DNA from 2 places in the Aequorivita sp. KMM 9714 genome. Region 1 is predicted to be linked to the other one. Evidence: riboswitches for the same ligand, from Rfam matches in the RefSeq annotation. Region 1 holds a riboswitch; the other holds the start of a gene.

Region 1 (7,664 bases):
GTCTAGTATTGTGGAGTATTATATAGTAAATGAATAGTATAATCTTTTAAAATTTACCACTATGAAAAATACAGAACAACATTCCAATAAAAATGTATACACAAAATTCATTTTGATGCTCGCTGCTTCATTTGTGGCTATGTACATCACTATGTATTTGAATACTTATCAGATAGACCACGTGTATTTTAGTCTTACAAGATTTTATATGTCTTGCTTAGGTATTTCAACTATGGCGGTAATTATGTGGTTTTTTATGCGAAAAATGTATAAAAACAAGAAAAAGAACATTGCAATACTATTGGGGAGTTTAGTTCTGTTTGTTTCTGCTCTTGGGTTGGTTAGAACTCAAAGTCCTATTGTTGGCGATGTATTGTGGATGAGAGCTATGATTCCACATCATTCTATTGCTATTTTAACTAGTGAAAGAGCGGATATAAAAGATCCAGAGGTAAAAAAACTCGCAAACGACATTATAAAAGCACAAGAAAAAGAAATAGCCGAAATGAAAGCTATGATTAAACGATTAGAAAACAATAAGTAAAATAAAGAATCAGATGAATAAAAATATTATTTATATAGCGATAGCCTTAGTTGTTGGGCTTTTAGGTGGCTTTCTATTATTTGGTGGAGATGCTAAATCTACAACAGGTGGTCACGATCATTCAGGGGAATCTGCAGCTAACGAAATGTGGACTTGCTCTATGCACCCTCAAATTATGCAACCCGAACCTGGAGACTGCCCAATTTGTGGGATGGATTTAATTCCCGCAGAATCGGGAGCTGAAGGGCTTTCATTAAACGAAATAAGAATGACCAAAAATGCTATGGCATTGGCAAATATTCAAACTGTAAAAGTGGGTAATGCTGTGGATGAAGACGAAAATAGTATGTCTCTTTCTGGTAAAATTATGCCTAATGAAGAAGCTAATGCTGTACAAGCAAGTTATTTTGAAGGAAGAATAGAGCGATTAAACGTAAATTTTACGGGTGAAAAAGTGAATAGAGGTCAGTTGTTAGCAACAATTTACGCTCCATCCTTAGTTGCTGCTCAGCAAGAGCTTTTAACAGCAGCCTCCATGAAAGAATCGCAACCTACATTGTATAAAGCAGTTCGAAATAAATTAAAATTGTGGAAGCTGTCAGAAGCTCAAATCAATCAGATTGAAACATCAGGAAAAGTACGTGAAAACTTCCCTATTTACGCAACGGTTTCTGGAACAGTTTCAGAAAAATTGGCGGAAGAAGGCGACTATGTTAAGCAGGGGCAACCAATTGTAAGAGTAAGTGATTTAGGTACAGTTTGGGCTATGTTTGATGCTTACGAAAACCAGATTTCTCAATTAAAAGAAGGTCAGAAAATCACAGTTACCACTAATGCTTATCCAAACAAAGAGTTTGAAGCTACCGTATCTTTTATCGACCCAATTTTAAATACTCAATCTAGAACTGTTTCTGTAAGAGCAACTTTAAATAATAGAGAAGGGTTGTTTAAACCTGGAATGTTTGTTACTTCTAAAGTAAATCTTCCAAAAAATGTTGGGAATGAATCGGTAATTAGCGTTCCTGCTTCTGCAGTACTTTGGACGGGAAATAGATCATTGGTTTATGTGAAAACAAATCCTGACGAACCAATTTTCGAAATGCGCGAAGTAAGCTTGGGCGTGAAAAATGGTGAAAACTATATAATTACGGATGGACTTAAAAATGGAGAAGAGGTAGTGGTTAATGGTACATTTACCGTAGATTCGGCAGCACAACTTCAAGGGAAAAAGAGTATGATGAATTCACAGGATCATACTCAGGAGGATACTTCAAAAAAAATAGCCGATATCGGAAGACAAAAAGTGTCTTCAGAATTTCAAAAACAGTTAAAAGCAGTTTTTGATGACTATATGGTAATTGAAAAAGCGTTGGTAAATGATGATTCAGAAAAACCTAAAACAGCGGCTTCAGATTTACTTAAAAGCATACAAAAAGTTGATATGAAGCTATTAAAAGAAGAGCCAGGCCACAGTCATTGGATGGAATTGGAAAAGGAACTTCAAACTGCTGCAGAAGCAATCTCTAAAACTTCTGATATTAAAGAACAAAGAGATTATTTTGAAACACTGTCAAACTATCTGATAAACGCAGTAAAAACCTTCGGTATCAATCAAAAAGTATATGTTGATTTTTGTCCAATGGTTAATAACGATAAAGGTGCATTTTGGCTAAGTACTGAAGAAGGTATCTTGAATCCGTACTATGGAGCCAGTATGCTGAGGTGCGGAGAGGTATCGGAAGAGATAGAGTAAGACGATATTTATTAATATAAAATGTAAAACTGAACGAGGGGCGCTTCTATATTGAAAGCGTTTCTCGTTTTAATTATTTAAAACCTAACTTTTTTACATTTTACAAAGAAATTAAACCCTCAAAACTTAATGTTGACTCAAGTATTAGGCTAAATTATAAATTGATTTTTTGTTAAGCCGATGCTAGACTTAATTTCAGACCAGGTAGCTACAATCCAATATTTATCAGGTTCTTCAGCATTCTATCTAGATGTCTTTTGGTTTGGTTGTGTAGGCAGTAGGATTTGATGTGTCTCTTTCAATTAGAAGAAATACTCAAAGATTTTGCAAATGATAAAAGCCCAAAATCCTATCGATATTTATTGGGATAATGAGCTTTAATGAGTTAAAATTGTTGAAGTTAAACTTATTTACTGCAAGGTCTTTTTAAAACATTTTGAATCTCGGTTTCAGAAAATCCAGCGAAAGTCATTTCATAAAGACAATGAACGATAATCTCTGTTTCTGAGAAATGGTTTAAACTCTCGAGATTAATTTCCATACCTAGCCATTGGCGCCAAGGCGTAAACTCTATGCCTTGGGAATATTTCTCTTCTTCAGTTTTAGGATTGTTATATAGTCCAGATACATCAAAGTATTTTTCATCTTCATCAATTTCAGCTTTTATAATAATAGACATATCTATTTTCTCAGGCTTCATTGTTTGCAGTTTTTCGAATACAATTTTGTATCCTTCCATATTCTCTTCAGCTTCGGGATAAACTTCTAAGAAAACGTTTTGAATATTGCTCCAAGAATTGTTTTGTACGAGGTCTTTAAAAGTCATTATTTTGTTTTTATTATATCTTCATAACTAGAACGAAAATTAATAGTTCGCTTTACTTTGAACAACTAATTAATCCATTATTTCAATTAAATCTTCTAGATTTTGTAAATAATGCTCCAATGGCAGTAGAGATTTTGTTTTACTTTTTAAGAATATTAAATCATTATAAAATTTATTCTGACTTTTAAGGAAACCAATACTTGTGTAAGCCACAGCGTTCATAGAATTTTGATCAAACTTTGATATAAACGAGTTATTCTTATTGATTAGTTGAATAAAATAATCGGTTGATTTCGCATTAAATAGCGTTTTAATGCTTTCGTATTCAGTGTTTAGTGAGTGTAGCTTAGCATTTAATCCACTACTACCTTTTTTAAAATACCAAGATTGATCATCCGATGAATTGAGTTTTTGTTTGATAGATGCATATTCAAGAATTATCGAAACCAGATTGGAGTCAATTTTCTCTTTAATCAATAAATCTTCAATGATTTTAAGTTCTAAGCCCAAGTTGATTTTATCTGATATTATGTGATAGTAAGGCTCTTCATATAAGTAACAACTGTTTTCCAATCGGCAAAATCTTTTCCTTCTGGACCAAAGTGAATATGTTTACCTTTAAATTCTCCCGCTCCATTTGCTTTTCTGTCGTCAATTAGAAAATCCCCCTTAGCTAGCTGTTTATTATGTGAAAGGATTAATCGTTTGTAAGCAACTTCAGGTAAGTGTTTTTTTACCCACAGTAGTTTATCCGACCAAGCAGATGGGTTTTCCCAAGGAGCAGTAGAAAGTATGTAGGTGTCAAAATTTTCGGAAAGCCATTTATACCCTTCAATAGCGCCTTCATAAGGTTCCATTAGAGAAAAAATACCAGGCACCTCGTCTAAGTTTCCCGCATATTTCTTTTTGTCTTCTTCCGAAATTTTGTCAATTCCAGATTTGAAATCTACCAATACATTATCCATATCAACAAAAACGACTTGTTTGGTTTTATTCTTTTTATGATTGTGATATTCTGTGTAGTTTTTGGTTTGTCGTACAACTTCTTCACAGAAGTAATCGGATGATTTATCGGTGGAACAGCCAGCTTCGTTTATTGGAGTGACCCCAAAGGCTGCTCTTTTTTTGTTTACTCTGTCTGTGTATTCTTGAGACATTGGGTTGCCTTCATCTGCAATTTCTCTTGTCATAAAATCCCATTCCTCTGAGAATAATGCAGATTTTAAATTTTCAACTTGCGTATCGAAGTTGGAGGGTTGTTTTTGAACCTCTCTCACTTTTTTTATTTCATATTCTGTCAAAAATTCGTGGTACTCATTTAAAATTTTTCCGATAGTAGGTGTTTTCATAGAAAGTATTTAAGATTAATATGTAGTTCAATATTTGTATTGGTCATGCCTATCCAACACTTACACAATTGTTTCCTAGCTTGAAATTGTGAAGTTTGAAATTAAGTCATTTAGCGTTTTTAGTTTTAAAAAACACATTAAGTCAATTCGGTAAATTTTTGTAAAAAGGGTAAAACATATTGTTCCTAAAAGTAGGCTCATTGTTTAAGCACCTTTGCCTGTTTAGGCGGGTTGCTATCACTTAAAAGTGATTCGTAATGATATCACGAATATAATGAAAAATAAGCGTAAATGAAAGGTTAAAACCTAAATTCTACTCAAAACTTAATGACATTTCAAGGCGATTCTGTATTAAAGGGGATTATAATTATTGAAGAATTAGAGCTTTATAAAGGAAAGTTGAAATTTGAAAATTTTAGGGGAGGAGACAAGTTTTGTAATTTATAAAATTGTGATTTCAACCTAAAAATGTATTTCGGATATATGGGGTAAGATTTGTTGTTGGGTTTAACATCAAAAAAGGAAGTTCCCGCAATGATACTTTTGAAGAAAAGTGAGACTCAGTAGACTATTCTATGAGTCATAAACACAACAATTGGGCGTGACTCCAAATTACTCCAAAAAAACAAAGCCCGTAAACTTAATGTTTATGGGGCTTTTTGCGGAGAAAGAGGGATTATTAATTTGATCCCAAAAAGAAATCTTGAACAACCATAGAAACCCACGCATAGCCAGAAAAAGGCGATGCTAGGTTTTTTATTTATTTCCACTCCTGTCAAGCCGAAGGGGCTTGAGTCGTTGCAATAAATAAAAAACCCACAACTAAAAAGTTGTGGGTTTCCTTTTGCGGAGAAAGAGGGATTCGAACCCCCGGAGGTGTGACCCTCAACAGTTTTCAAGACTGCCGCATTCGACCACTCTGCCATTTCTCCTGTGGTATGCGTTTCATAAGCGTTTTGCTTACGAGACTGCAAATATAAAAAGCTTTTTTAAATATCCTATTCATTTTTTAAAGTTTTTATTTGTTAAAATTTTAGCTCAGTAATGCAGCGAAATAAAAGGCTTTGCAACAATTTGAAAATAAGAACCTTGCATAAACAACAGCGCAGTAATTTTTTCATTAACTTTAAAGAACTAAATATGCCAAATGAAGGTTTTTACGCTAATTGTCACATTATTCTTGACAAACTTTGTCTTTCCGCAGAGTAAAAAGCAAGTGGCTTTTAGAGAACTTACCGTAGAACATGGTTTATCGCAAAATAGTGTGGTAAGTATAGCGCAAGACAGTACTGGGTATATCTGGTTTGCAACTCAAGACGGACTCAATAAATACGATGGACGCGACTTTACTCATTATGATATTCAATTTGAAGATGTAACTCGTGCAACCTATAGTAAATTGGGGAAAATATACGTAGCGAGAACCGGAGATATTTGGATTACTTCTAATTCTGGAAATTTAGAAAAGTATAATTCGGAGACCGATAGTTTTAAAATTATTTCTAATCTCGAAAATATAAGCACGCTTATTCAAGATACTTCAGATAACTATTACTTAGGGACTTTTGAAAATGGTATTTATAAAATTAATAGCCAAACAAAAGACACCCTTCAGTTTTTAAATTCAAAAGATGCTCGACATACTATTTACGATTTTCTGCAAACTGACAATCAAACTATCTTAGCGACTACTGCAAACGGCTATTTCGAAATAAAAAATGATATCTATGAATTTCAAGAAATTCTTCCTGCTACAAACTTTAGTGCACTCGCTCAATCCACCAACAAAACTCTTTATATAGGGAGTTACGGAAAAGGACTTTTTATAAAGCAGCAAAACACAAGTTTACCTACTAGATTTCTCGGGTTTAAGGATTTCAAACTTCCAGAAAGTTTAATAGTTCAAGATCTTTTAGTAGACAAGAAAAATCAGTTGTGGATTGCTACTTATGGTCAAGGTGCTTATTTGGTGAATTTTGAAAATGAGACTATTCAAAATTTTACCGAAAACAAGAACAATCCTTACGCATTGCATTATAATGATGTTTTGTGTTTGTATGAAGACAATACAGGCGCAATTTGGTTAGGTACGGATGGTACAGGTTTGAGTTATTATGATGAGTATTTGGTGAAGTTTAATGTACTCACTAACGATCAGATTCCGCTTAACGTGAATGTAGATGTAATCAGAGCTATAACTAAAGATGATAAAAATAACCTTTGGATTGGAACTTCAGGAAAGGGCTTAACTCGATTGAATATCGATAAACAAGAATACTTTATTTACAGATCTAAAGACTCTGAGCTTTTAGGTGATAGAATTATGAGTCTTTTCTATGACGATGGTCTATTGTGGATAGGTCATCAATCGGAAGGATTACAATTGTTGGATTCCGATGGTAACTTTACTTCGTTTAAGGAAACAGCTTCCTATACCATCTGGAAAATTTACAAAGATGAAAAGGGAGCTATCTGGCTTGCTACACGCGATCACGGACTTATTAAGTTTGATAAAGATTTAGGAGTTCTTAATCAATTCACAATTGATAATTCATACATCACTACAAACAATATTCGAACCGTGGAAAGTGGAGGCGACAAATATCTTTGGATTGGAACTGAGGATGACGGACTGTTTAGATTAAATAAAGTGACTAAAGAGTTAGCAAAAATTGAAACTTTAAACAGTAATATAAAGTCGCTTTATTTTGATGGAACGTATCTTTTTATTGGTACCAATGGTGATGGTTTAAAAATCTACCATCCTGAAGATGAAACCATTCTAAATCTCACAACTAAAGAGGGGCTGCCAAACAATGTAGTTTATGGTATTCTTCCCGATGAAGAAGGGTATTTATGGGTGAGTAGTAATAAAGGAATTTCAAAGTTGAAATTTGATAATAATACAATTTCAGTGATTGAAAACTACAGTAATTATGATGGCTTGCAAGCATTTGAATTCAATACTGGCGCTTATTATAAAGATGAAAATGGAATCTTGTATTTCGGAGGTTTACAGGGATTAAATTGGTTTAATCCGAGTCAGCTAACCTTTAACCCGATTAAGCCAAAAACTGTAATTACAGGTATCCAAGTGTTTAATAAAAACCGAGCACTTTCACCAGATTTGAATTTAAAACACAATGAAAACACGATTACTTTTACATTTTCGTCACTTCATTTTTCACAACC
Region 2 (7,664 bases), on a different contig from region 1:
AAACCCTTTTGTTTAATCAAAACCGTTTTTGAATTTGCAACTGCGAAAATATTCAAATCTAAATCGCGCCTTCTAGATATTTCTTCCTTAGAGGATATAATTTGGTCTATTAAATGGCGACCAACATTCCCATGACCGAAAATGGCAATATTTATTTTCTTCTTTTTTATATTATTTAAATCTATAAGGTTCGACACCTCATTATCTAATACTTGAGTGCTCATATTTTATTGTTTTATTAATTTCTTGCCTGTTTTACAGCAAGTCTTCTGAATTAAAAATGGGGTTCAGAATTTCCGCCAATTGTTCGTATTCTATTAAAAATGCATCGTGTCCGTGAATAGAATTTATTTCAGAAAAATGCACTTTACTTTTTTTAGTTTTTAATAAAGAATACGTCTGTTTTATTTCTTCATTTAAATAAAATCCGTCGCTATCTATTCCGACCAAATGAATATCTCCTTCAATTGTTGAAGCTAATTGTAAAAACTCATCTTCAGATTCTAAACCGGCAGTCATCAATAAATGATTCATCAACTTATAGGCTTGTAAATGAAAGCGGTTTTGCAACGTATTACCGTGATGAAGCAACCAACTTTCTACATTATAAAGTGGAGCAATTTCATTTAAACTTCTATTAAATTTTTGTTTAAGAGACTGTGGTGTTCTGTAAAATGTCATCGCGTGAATGCGTGCATCGTGAACAGGATTTTCTGAATTATTTAATAGTTGCTTTTGCACTCTGCATTGTGCAATTACCCAATCGGTAGCTTTCCAATCGGTAGCAATAGGAATTAACTTCTGAAATAATGCAGGTTTTAAAACTGCCATTTGCCATAAAATACTTCCTCCTAATGAACCCCCGATTCCAGCAAATACTGATGAAATTTTAAGTTGTTCTAATCCGTTTATAAACCAATTAGCAACATCGTAGGTTGTGATGTCTTCATAATTTTTAATGAGAAAACCATCGTATCCATTCCCTGGAATATTGAATGAAAGAATGGTGTATTTATTAGTATTTATACATTTTTCAGGACCAATTAAAGCTTTCCACCAACCGTTTTCACCACATACATTGCTGTTTCCAGTTAGCGCGTGAGTTACCAAAACAATTGGAGCTGAGCCTAATTCCTTCCCAAAAACCTGATAGGTTAAGGGAAGGTTTTTTAAGCACAAACCACTTTGTGTAGTGTATTCTTTTATTTTTAGCTGTGTGAGTTGAGACATTATCTTAGCTATAAGAAGATTATTTAAACCAATTGCTCTTTAAAAACTTCCTGAAACGCTTGTTCTAAATCAGCTTTTAGATCTTCTATATTTTCCAATCCCACGGAAAGTCTAATTAAATCTTGAGACACGCCAGATGAGGCTTGATCTACTTCATTTAATTGTTGGTGAGTGGTACTTGCAGGATGTATAATTAAAGATTTTGTATCGCCAATATTTGCTAAAAGTGAAAAAACTTTTACGCTATCAACTACTTTTTTAGCACTTTCATATCCGCCTTTTACACCAAAAGTTACAAGTCCGCTTTGCCCTACTGGAAGATACTTTTGAGCTAAATTATAATACTTGTTATCTTCCAAACCTGGGTAATTTACCCAAGCTACTTCCTTTCTATTTTGTAACCATTTAGCAAAATTCAGTGCATTTTCACTGTGCTTTTTTATTCTGATTTCTAAGGTTTCTAACCCTTGTAAAATTTGAAAAGCACTAAACGGACTCAACGCTGCACCAAAATCGCGAAGACCTTCTAGTCTAACTTTAGCAATAAAAGCAGCTTCTTTTAAAACATCAGCGTAAATCAATCCGTGGTATCCTGCAGATGGCTCAGTAAATTCTGGAAATTTACCATTGGTCCAATCAAAGTTACCAGCGTCGATTATAACCCCTCCAAGAGTTGTCCCGTTTCCGTTTATGTATTTCGTAAGTGAATGGATTACAATGTTTGCTCCGTATTCAATCGGTCGCAATAAGGCTGGGGAAGCAACGGTATTATCAACAATCAGCGGGATTTTATGCTCTCTAGCTTCAGCAGCAATAACTTCGATATCTAATACATCCAACTTTGGATTTCCTACAGATTCGATAAATATTACTCTCGTATTTTCCTTAACGGCATTTCCAAAATTCTCAGGATTTGATGCATCTACAAAAGTTGTTGTAATTCCTAACCGCGGTAAGGTTACATTCAGCAAATTAAAGGTTCCACCATACAAACTACTGGAAGCCACTATATGATCGCCAGCACGAAGCAGCGTCAACAATGCTGTAGAAACAGCAGCTGCACCAGAAGCTGTTGTAACTGCACCAATACCGCCTTCCAAAGCTGCTAATCGTTTTTCCAAGACATCGCAAGTTGGGTTGTTTAGACGAGAATAAATATATCCTGTCTCAGAGAGATTAAAAAGATTTGCCGCATGGTCTGTATCTCTAAAAACGTAGCTGGTAGTTTGGTAAATTGGGACTGCTCTAGTTCCACCGTTTGCAATTACATCATGTCCTGCGTGCAACAAGTTTGTTGCGAAATTGTGTTTTGCACTCATTTTTCTAATTTTTTGAGTTAATAAATAGATTAAACCAATCCCGAAATAAATTCGGGACAATAGAAAAATGTTAAAAAGAATAAATGAAAAGCAGCTTCAGAAAAGAAACTGACTTGTCGTTATCTATCTTCAATCCTAATAATTCGGGATCGTTGTAGAATGTAGCACCTTCATTCCGGAGAAAGGGTTGCTAAGGCGTCATAGGGTCTATTCCCTCGGCCTTTCTTGATAACATTTCAATAAAAGTTTGAACTTTGTGTGTGCAAATATAGGGGCGGAAAAAATTAATAACCTAATTTTTTGTCAAAAATTTTTAAAACAAATCTTCAGTTCATTTTAATTCTATACTTTTGCAGCAGATAATTTAAGAGGAAAGATTTGACTGATTGCAACCTCCCTAAAAAATGCTAAAGGCAGTGAGAACTTCCCAAGGTCGCGACCCGTCAAATCTTCTTTTTAAATAAAAATGACTTAAGACTATAAAATATAGGACTTTAGGCTATTCACATAATTATTAGTCGTACGCCATCAGGCAAGTCTTAAAATATTTTATTCCAGGTCGTTTTTAATATTTTTTTAAAAATTCAAATATAGATTATGGCTTATTTATTTACATCAGAAAGTGTTTCTGAAGGACATCCAGACAAAGTTGCAGATCAAATTAGTGATGCGCTTTTAGATAATTTTTTAGCTTTCGACCCCGAAAGTAAAGTTGCTTGTGAAACCTTAGTTACCACCGGACAGGTTGTTCTTGCTGGTGAAGTAAAAAGCAATACTTACCTAGATGTACAAACTATTGCTCGTGATGTAATTAATAAGATTGGTTACACAAAAGGCGCTTATAAATTCAGTGGAGATTCTTGTGGGGTTATTTCTTTAATTCACGAACAATCCCAAGATATTAACCAAGGTGTAGATCGCGAAAATAAAGAGGAACAAGGTGCAGGAGACCAAGGAATGATGTTTGGCTATGCTACTAAAGAAACAGAAAATTATATGCCATTGGCATTAGATATCTCACACAAAATAATGTATGAATTGGCAGCGCTTAGGAGAGAAGAGGACGAAATAAAATATTTGCGTCCCGATTCAAAAAGCCAGGTTACAATTGAATATAGCGATGACAATATTCCTCAAAAAATTGTTACAATTGTTGTTTCTACACAGCACGACGACTTTGATGAGGACGACAAGGTTATGCTCAAAAAAATTGAAAATGACGTAAAGAAAATTCTTATTCCTCGCGTTAAAAAGCAATTCCCTGAGCACGTTCAAAAATTATTTAATGATGATATTACTTATCATATTAATCCAACTGGAAAATTTGTTATTGGTGGACCACACGGAGATACAGGCTTAACAGGAAGAAAAATAATCGTTGATACCTACGGTGGAAAAGGTGCTCACGGTGGTGGTGCTTTCAGCGGAAAAGACCCGAGTAAAGTTGATAGAAGTGCAGCCTATGCGGCTAGACATATTGCTAAAAACCTTGTTGCTGCAGGTGTAGCTGATGAGATTTTGGTACAGGTAAGTTATGCTATTGGTGTAGTAGAACCTACTTCAATTTTAGTAAACACTTACAACTCTAAAAACGTAGATCTTACTGATGGTGAGATTGCTGAAAAAGTTGCAAAGATTTTCGACATGCGTCCAGCTGCAATTGAAAAAAGATTAAAACTTAGAGAACCTATTTATTCTGAAACGGCTGCTTATGGACATATGGGAAGAACTCCACAGAAAATCACTAAAACTTTCGAAAGCCCATACAATGGGAAAGTAGAAAAAGAAGTTGAGCTTTTCACTTGGGAGAATTTGGAGTATGTTGATGAAGTGAAGGAAGCTTTTGGAATTTAAATTACAATGTCAGGACAAACGGATCTAACACCCGTCAGGTCGGAATCATACACAATTCGTAGTTCTCGACTGCGCTTGAACTGACAAAAATTATAAATCCCAAATTCTAAAGGTTCATCTTTTGGAATTTGGGATTTTTTATTTGGTGCATTTAATGTTTACATTCCTCCTTTTCTCTCTGGAGTTCTTGGCGTAGGCCACTTTTGTTGCTCGCCAGTTCTTTTATTAATTGGAAGATTTATTTGCTCTCTAGAGGTAAACTCTGGATCTTCCGAAGCTTTATAAGCCATGATTGCAGCTAGAATAGCATTGTGTTGCACATCGTCAAAAACAATTTTATCATAGGTATCTAAGTTGGTGTGCCAAGTATAGTTCCAATAACTCCAGCTTAAAGAGCTCAAATTAAAAGCAGGTGCACCCGCAGCTACAAAACTAGCATTGTCTGAACCTCCACTTGACGGCCATCCTGGAAAAGTTGTTTCAATATGTTTGCTAATAGTATCTGGCACTGCAGCTAACCAACGAGAAATATAATCGTAAGAGTGTAAGAATCCTGCCCCGTTAATTTTAACAGCTCTTCCTGTACCATTATCTTGGTTAAAAGCTGCTTGCATATTTTTTACGATTTCTGGATTGTCGGCAACAAAGGCAGAAGATCCGTTTAGTCCTTGCTCTTCACTTCCCCAATGCCCAGCTAGAATTGTACGTTTAGGATTTGGGTACACTTTTTTCAAAATACGCATTGCTTCCATCATCACAAGAGTTCCTGTACCGTTGTCTGTAGCACCTGTTCCTCCGTCCCATGAATCAAAATGAGCAGAAAGAATTACATATTCGTCTGGTTTTTCAGTTCCTTTAATTTCAGCAATAGTGTTGAAAGCAGGAGCTACACCTAAGTCTTTAGATTGTGCTATTATATTTATTCTAGGTTTATCACCATGCTCAACCATTCTATATAACATAGTGTAATCCTCCAATTGAATATCTACAGTTGGTATTTTCTTAGTACGCGCTCCAAAAATTTTATTAGCACCAAAACCTTTAGACCAATAGCTATCAATAATTCCAGCTGCACCTGCATCTTCTAATGCAGAAATAATACTTCTTCGGTTGTAACCTGTTCTACTAATATTTTCATTCCAAGCCTTAGTTTGAGCTTCTCTTTCATTTTTCATTTTTTCAAAAGACTCTGGAGTTGCCCATTCTTCCCAGTTATAATCAGGTCTTCCTGTGGTCTGTTTCATAGCAATCATCACAAACTTACCTTTTACATTAGGAAGCCATTTTTGAAATGATATAGAATCTTTTACTTCTGGAAGAATAATACATTCAGCAGTAACACCTTTTTTTGATGTTCCAGGATTCCAAGCTAGTTGAGTTCCGTTTAAAGATTGTACTCTAGGGTGAACCATATCTATATGAGTAATACCTCGCTCCCAAGCTTTCCATTCACCATACTGTTGATTCTCAGCAGAAATACCCCAAGATTTATATTTTGCAACCGCCCAATCGTGTGCTTTTTGCATTTGTGGGGTTCCCACCAATCGCGGACCAATGTCGTCCATTAATTCGTGACCAAGAGTTTCTAGTTGTGAATTTTCGTAAGCCTCCTTTAAAATGTTATCAATTACAGGATCTTTTTCTTGTGCAGAAATTGTAAAGGTTGCCGACATCAAAAAGGCAAGGGTCAATAGTTTTTTCATAATGAGGGGTTTGTGTTCAGTGTCAAATTTTAAATGTAAATGCTAAAACTACAATTTATTTCAGATTAAGAAAAGTTTTGAAGCGAAACCGCAGAAACACTACAGTCTATCTAAGAATAGCAAGTGTTAAAATCGAAATTAAACAAGTCAATCCTAATTAGAATTGAATATGTGGAAGCCTTTTTTGAAGGGTTGCAACTTTATTATTTAGCTTTTCCAAAAATTGAAGATGCTCCTCACTTTCAGCGTTGAAAGGTTTGTGAAGTAGTCCACTTTGTATCGCTGCTATTTCCTTTTGCAAGGATTGTGTTTCTGAAGAAATCCAAACTTTTGAAAACTTCTGCCAAATAATTTCAATGGCGGTTTTATTAGGATGAAGCATATCTTCAGCGTAAAACCTGTAGTCACGGAGTTCGTCCATCATAATTTCAAAAGATGGAAAGTAGAAGCTTCTCGACTCCATTCGAGATGACAAGGATTGGTGAATTGCCGAAATTAAATGTGCTTTACTAATCGTATTTTCAACAAAACCATCTTTAATATGCCTTACCGGAGATACAGTAAACAACGCAATGGCTTTAGGATTTACTTCCGAGATCTTATTTAGTATATTTTGAATACTTCCTGTAGTCTCTTCAACTGAAAGAAGTTCTTTTTTAAAGTTTTTCTGTGGAAGTTTATGACAGTTAGCTACAATTTGGTGTGTAGCAACCGCATCTGAATCTGGGTTAATATTAGAGGACGAATCTCCCACATACTTATAAACCCAAGACGTACCTAAAGTAATAATAATATGAGTTGAATTTAAAACCGCACTTCTTAAGTTCTGAAGCGCTGCATTTAGACTCTTTAAATACTCATCTTTACTTAGTGAATTCAATTCTGAATGTGTTTCAAAACATTTCCAAATTCCATTGTGGTGAAAAATATCTTCTTCTGAAAAAAGATTGTTTTCAATGGCACGCATCACCAATTTCTCAAGTGAAACGACATTGAATATTATTCCAAATGGATTTTGAATATTTTGAAATTTAAAATAGTCGAACTTCGCTCCAATGTTTTCCGAAAAACAGCTTCCTAACAGAAGAATTTTTGAAGAATAATCTATCTGATTTTCTTCAGGCGTTAAGGGTATTTCGGTTTGAAGTTTCATGATATTTTAAAAACTTCTCCGCATACATTGCGTCTTTGCAGTATAAAATTTACCGCAGAGACGCAGAGCACACAAAGTGATTATATTACTTCAGAAAATCTTTAGCTTTTTCTAAAGCCTCATCAATTCCGGCTGGATTTTTACCTCCTGCGGTAGCAAAGAATGCTTGACCACCCCCGCCTCCTTGGATGAATTTTCCTAGTTCGCGAACAATCTTACCAGCATTCAAATCTTTTTCTGCAGCTAGTTCCTTTGAAATATAACATGCCAGCAAGGCTTTACCGTCATTTTCTGCACCGAATACTAAAAACAAATTTTCAGATTCTCCGCCCATTTCAAAAGCCAAATCTTTCATTCCCCCTGCATCCAAATCTATCTTTTTCGCAAGGAAGTTGATGCCGTTTA

The links. A riboswitch is a leader RNA that binds a small molecule or an ion and turns the genes downstream of it on or off. The one in region 1 is predicted to bind S-adenosylmethionine.
Region 2: it holds a riboswitch for S-adenosylmethionine, as region 1 does, so the genes downstream of both, G3A46_RS09720 (O-acetylhomoserine aminocarboxypropyltransferase/cysteine synthase family protein) here and G3A46_RS14370 (hypothetical protein) in region 1, are expected to answer to the same signal.

Annotation. Positions count from the first base shown of each region.
Region 1 covers NZ_JAAGRO010000004.1:108,283-115,946, reverse strand. Annotated here, with positions in the region: gene G3A46_RS10785 (TolC family protein) at 1-37, shown strand, start outside; gene G3A46_RS10780 (DUF305 domain-containing protein) at 62-544, shown strand; gene G3A46_RS10775 (efflux RND transporter periplasmic adaptor subunit) at 558-2,297, shown strand; gene G3A46_RS10770 (DUF6557 family protein) at 2,704-3,123, opposite strand; gene G3A46_RS10765 (hypothetical protein) at 3,193-3,633, opposite strand; gene G3A46_RS14370 (hypothetical protein) at 3,651-4,472, opposite strand; SAM-I-IV-variant riboswitch at 4,641-4,738, opposite strand; tRNA gene G3A46_RS10755 (tRNA-Ser) at 5,320-5,404, opposite strand; gene G3A46_RS10750 (two-component regulator propeller domain-containing protein) at 5,620-7,664, shown strand, end outside.
Region 2 covers NZ_JAAGRO010000003.1:202,543-210,206, reverse strand. Annotated here, with positions in the region: gene G3A46_RS09730 (aspartate kinase) at 1-224, opposite strand, end outside; gene G3A46_RS09725 (alpha/beta fold hydrolase) at 256-1,230, opposite strand; gene G3A46_RS09720 (O-acetylhomoserine aminocarboxypropyltransferase/cysteine synthase family protein) at 1,254-2,549, opposite strand; SAM riboswitch class I at 2,666-2,784, opposite strand; gene metK (methionine adenosyltransferase) at 3,147-4,403, shown strand; gene G3A46_RS09710 (M20/M25/M40 family metallo-hydrolase) at 4,562-6,106, opposite strand; gene G3A46_RS09705 (GSCFA domain-containing protein) at 6,264-7,259, opposite strand; gene alaS (alanine--tRNA ligase) at 7,345-7,664, opposite strand, start outside.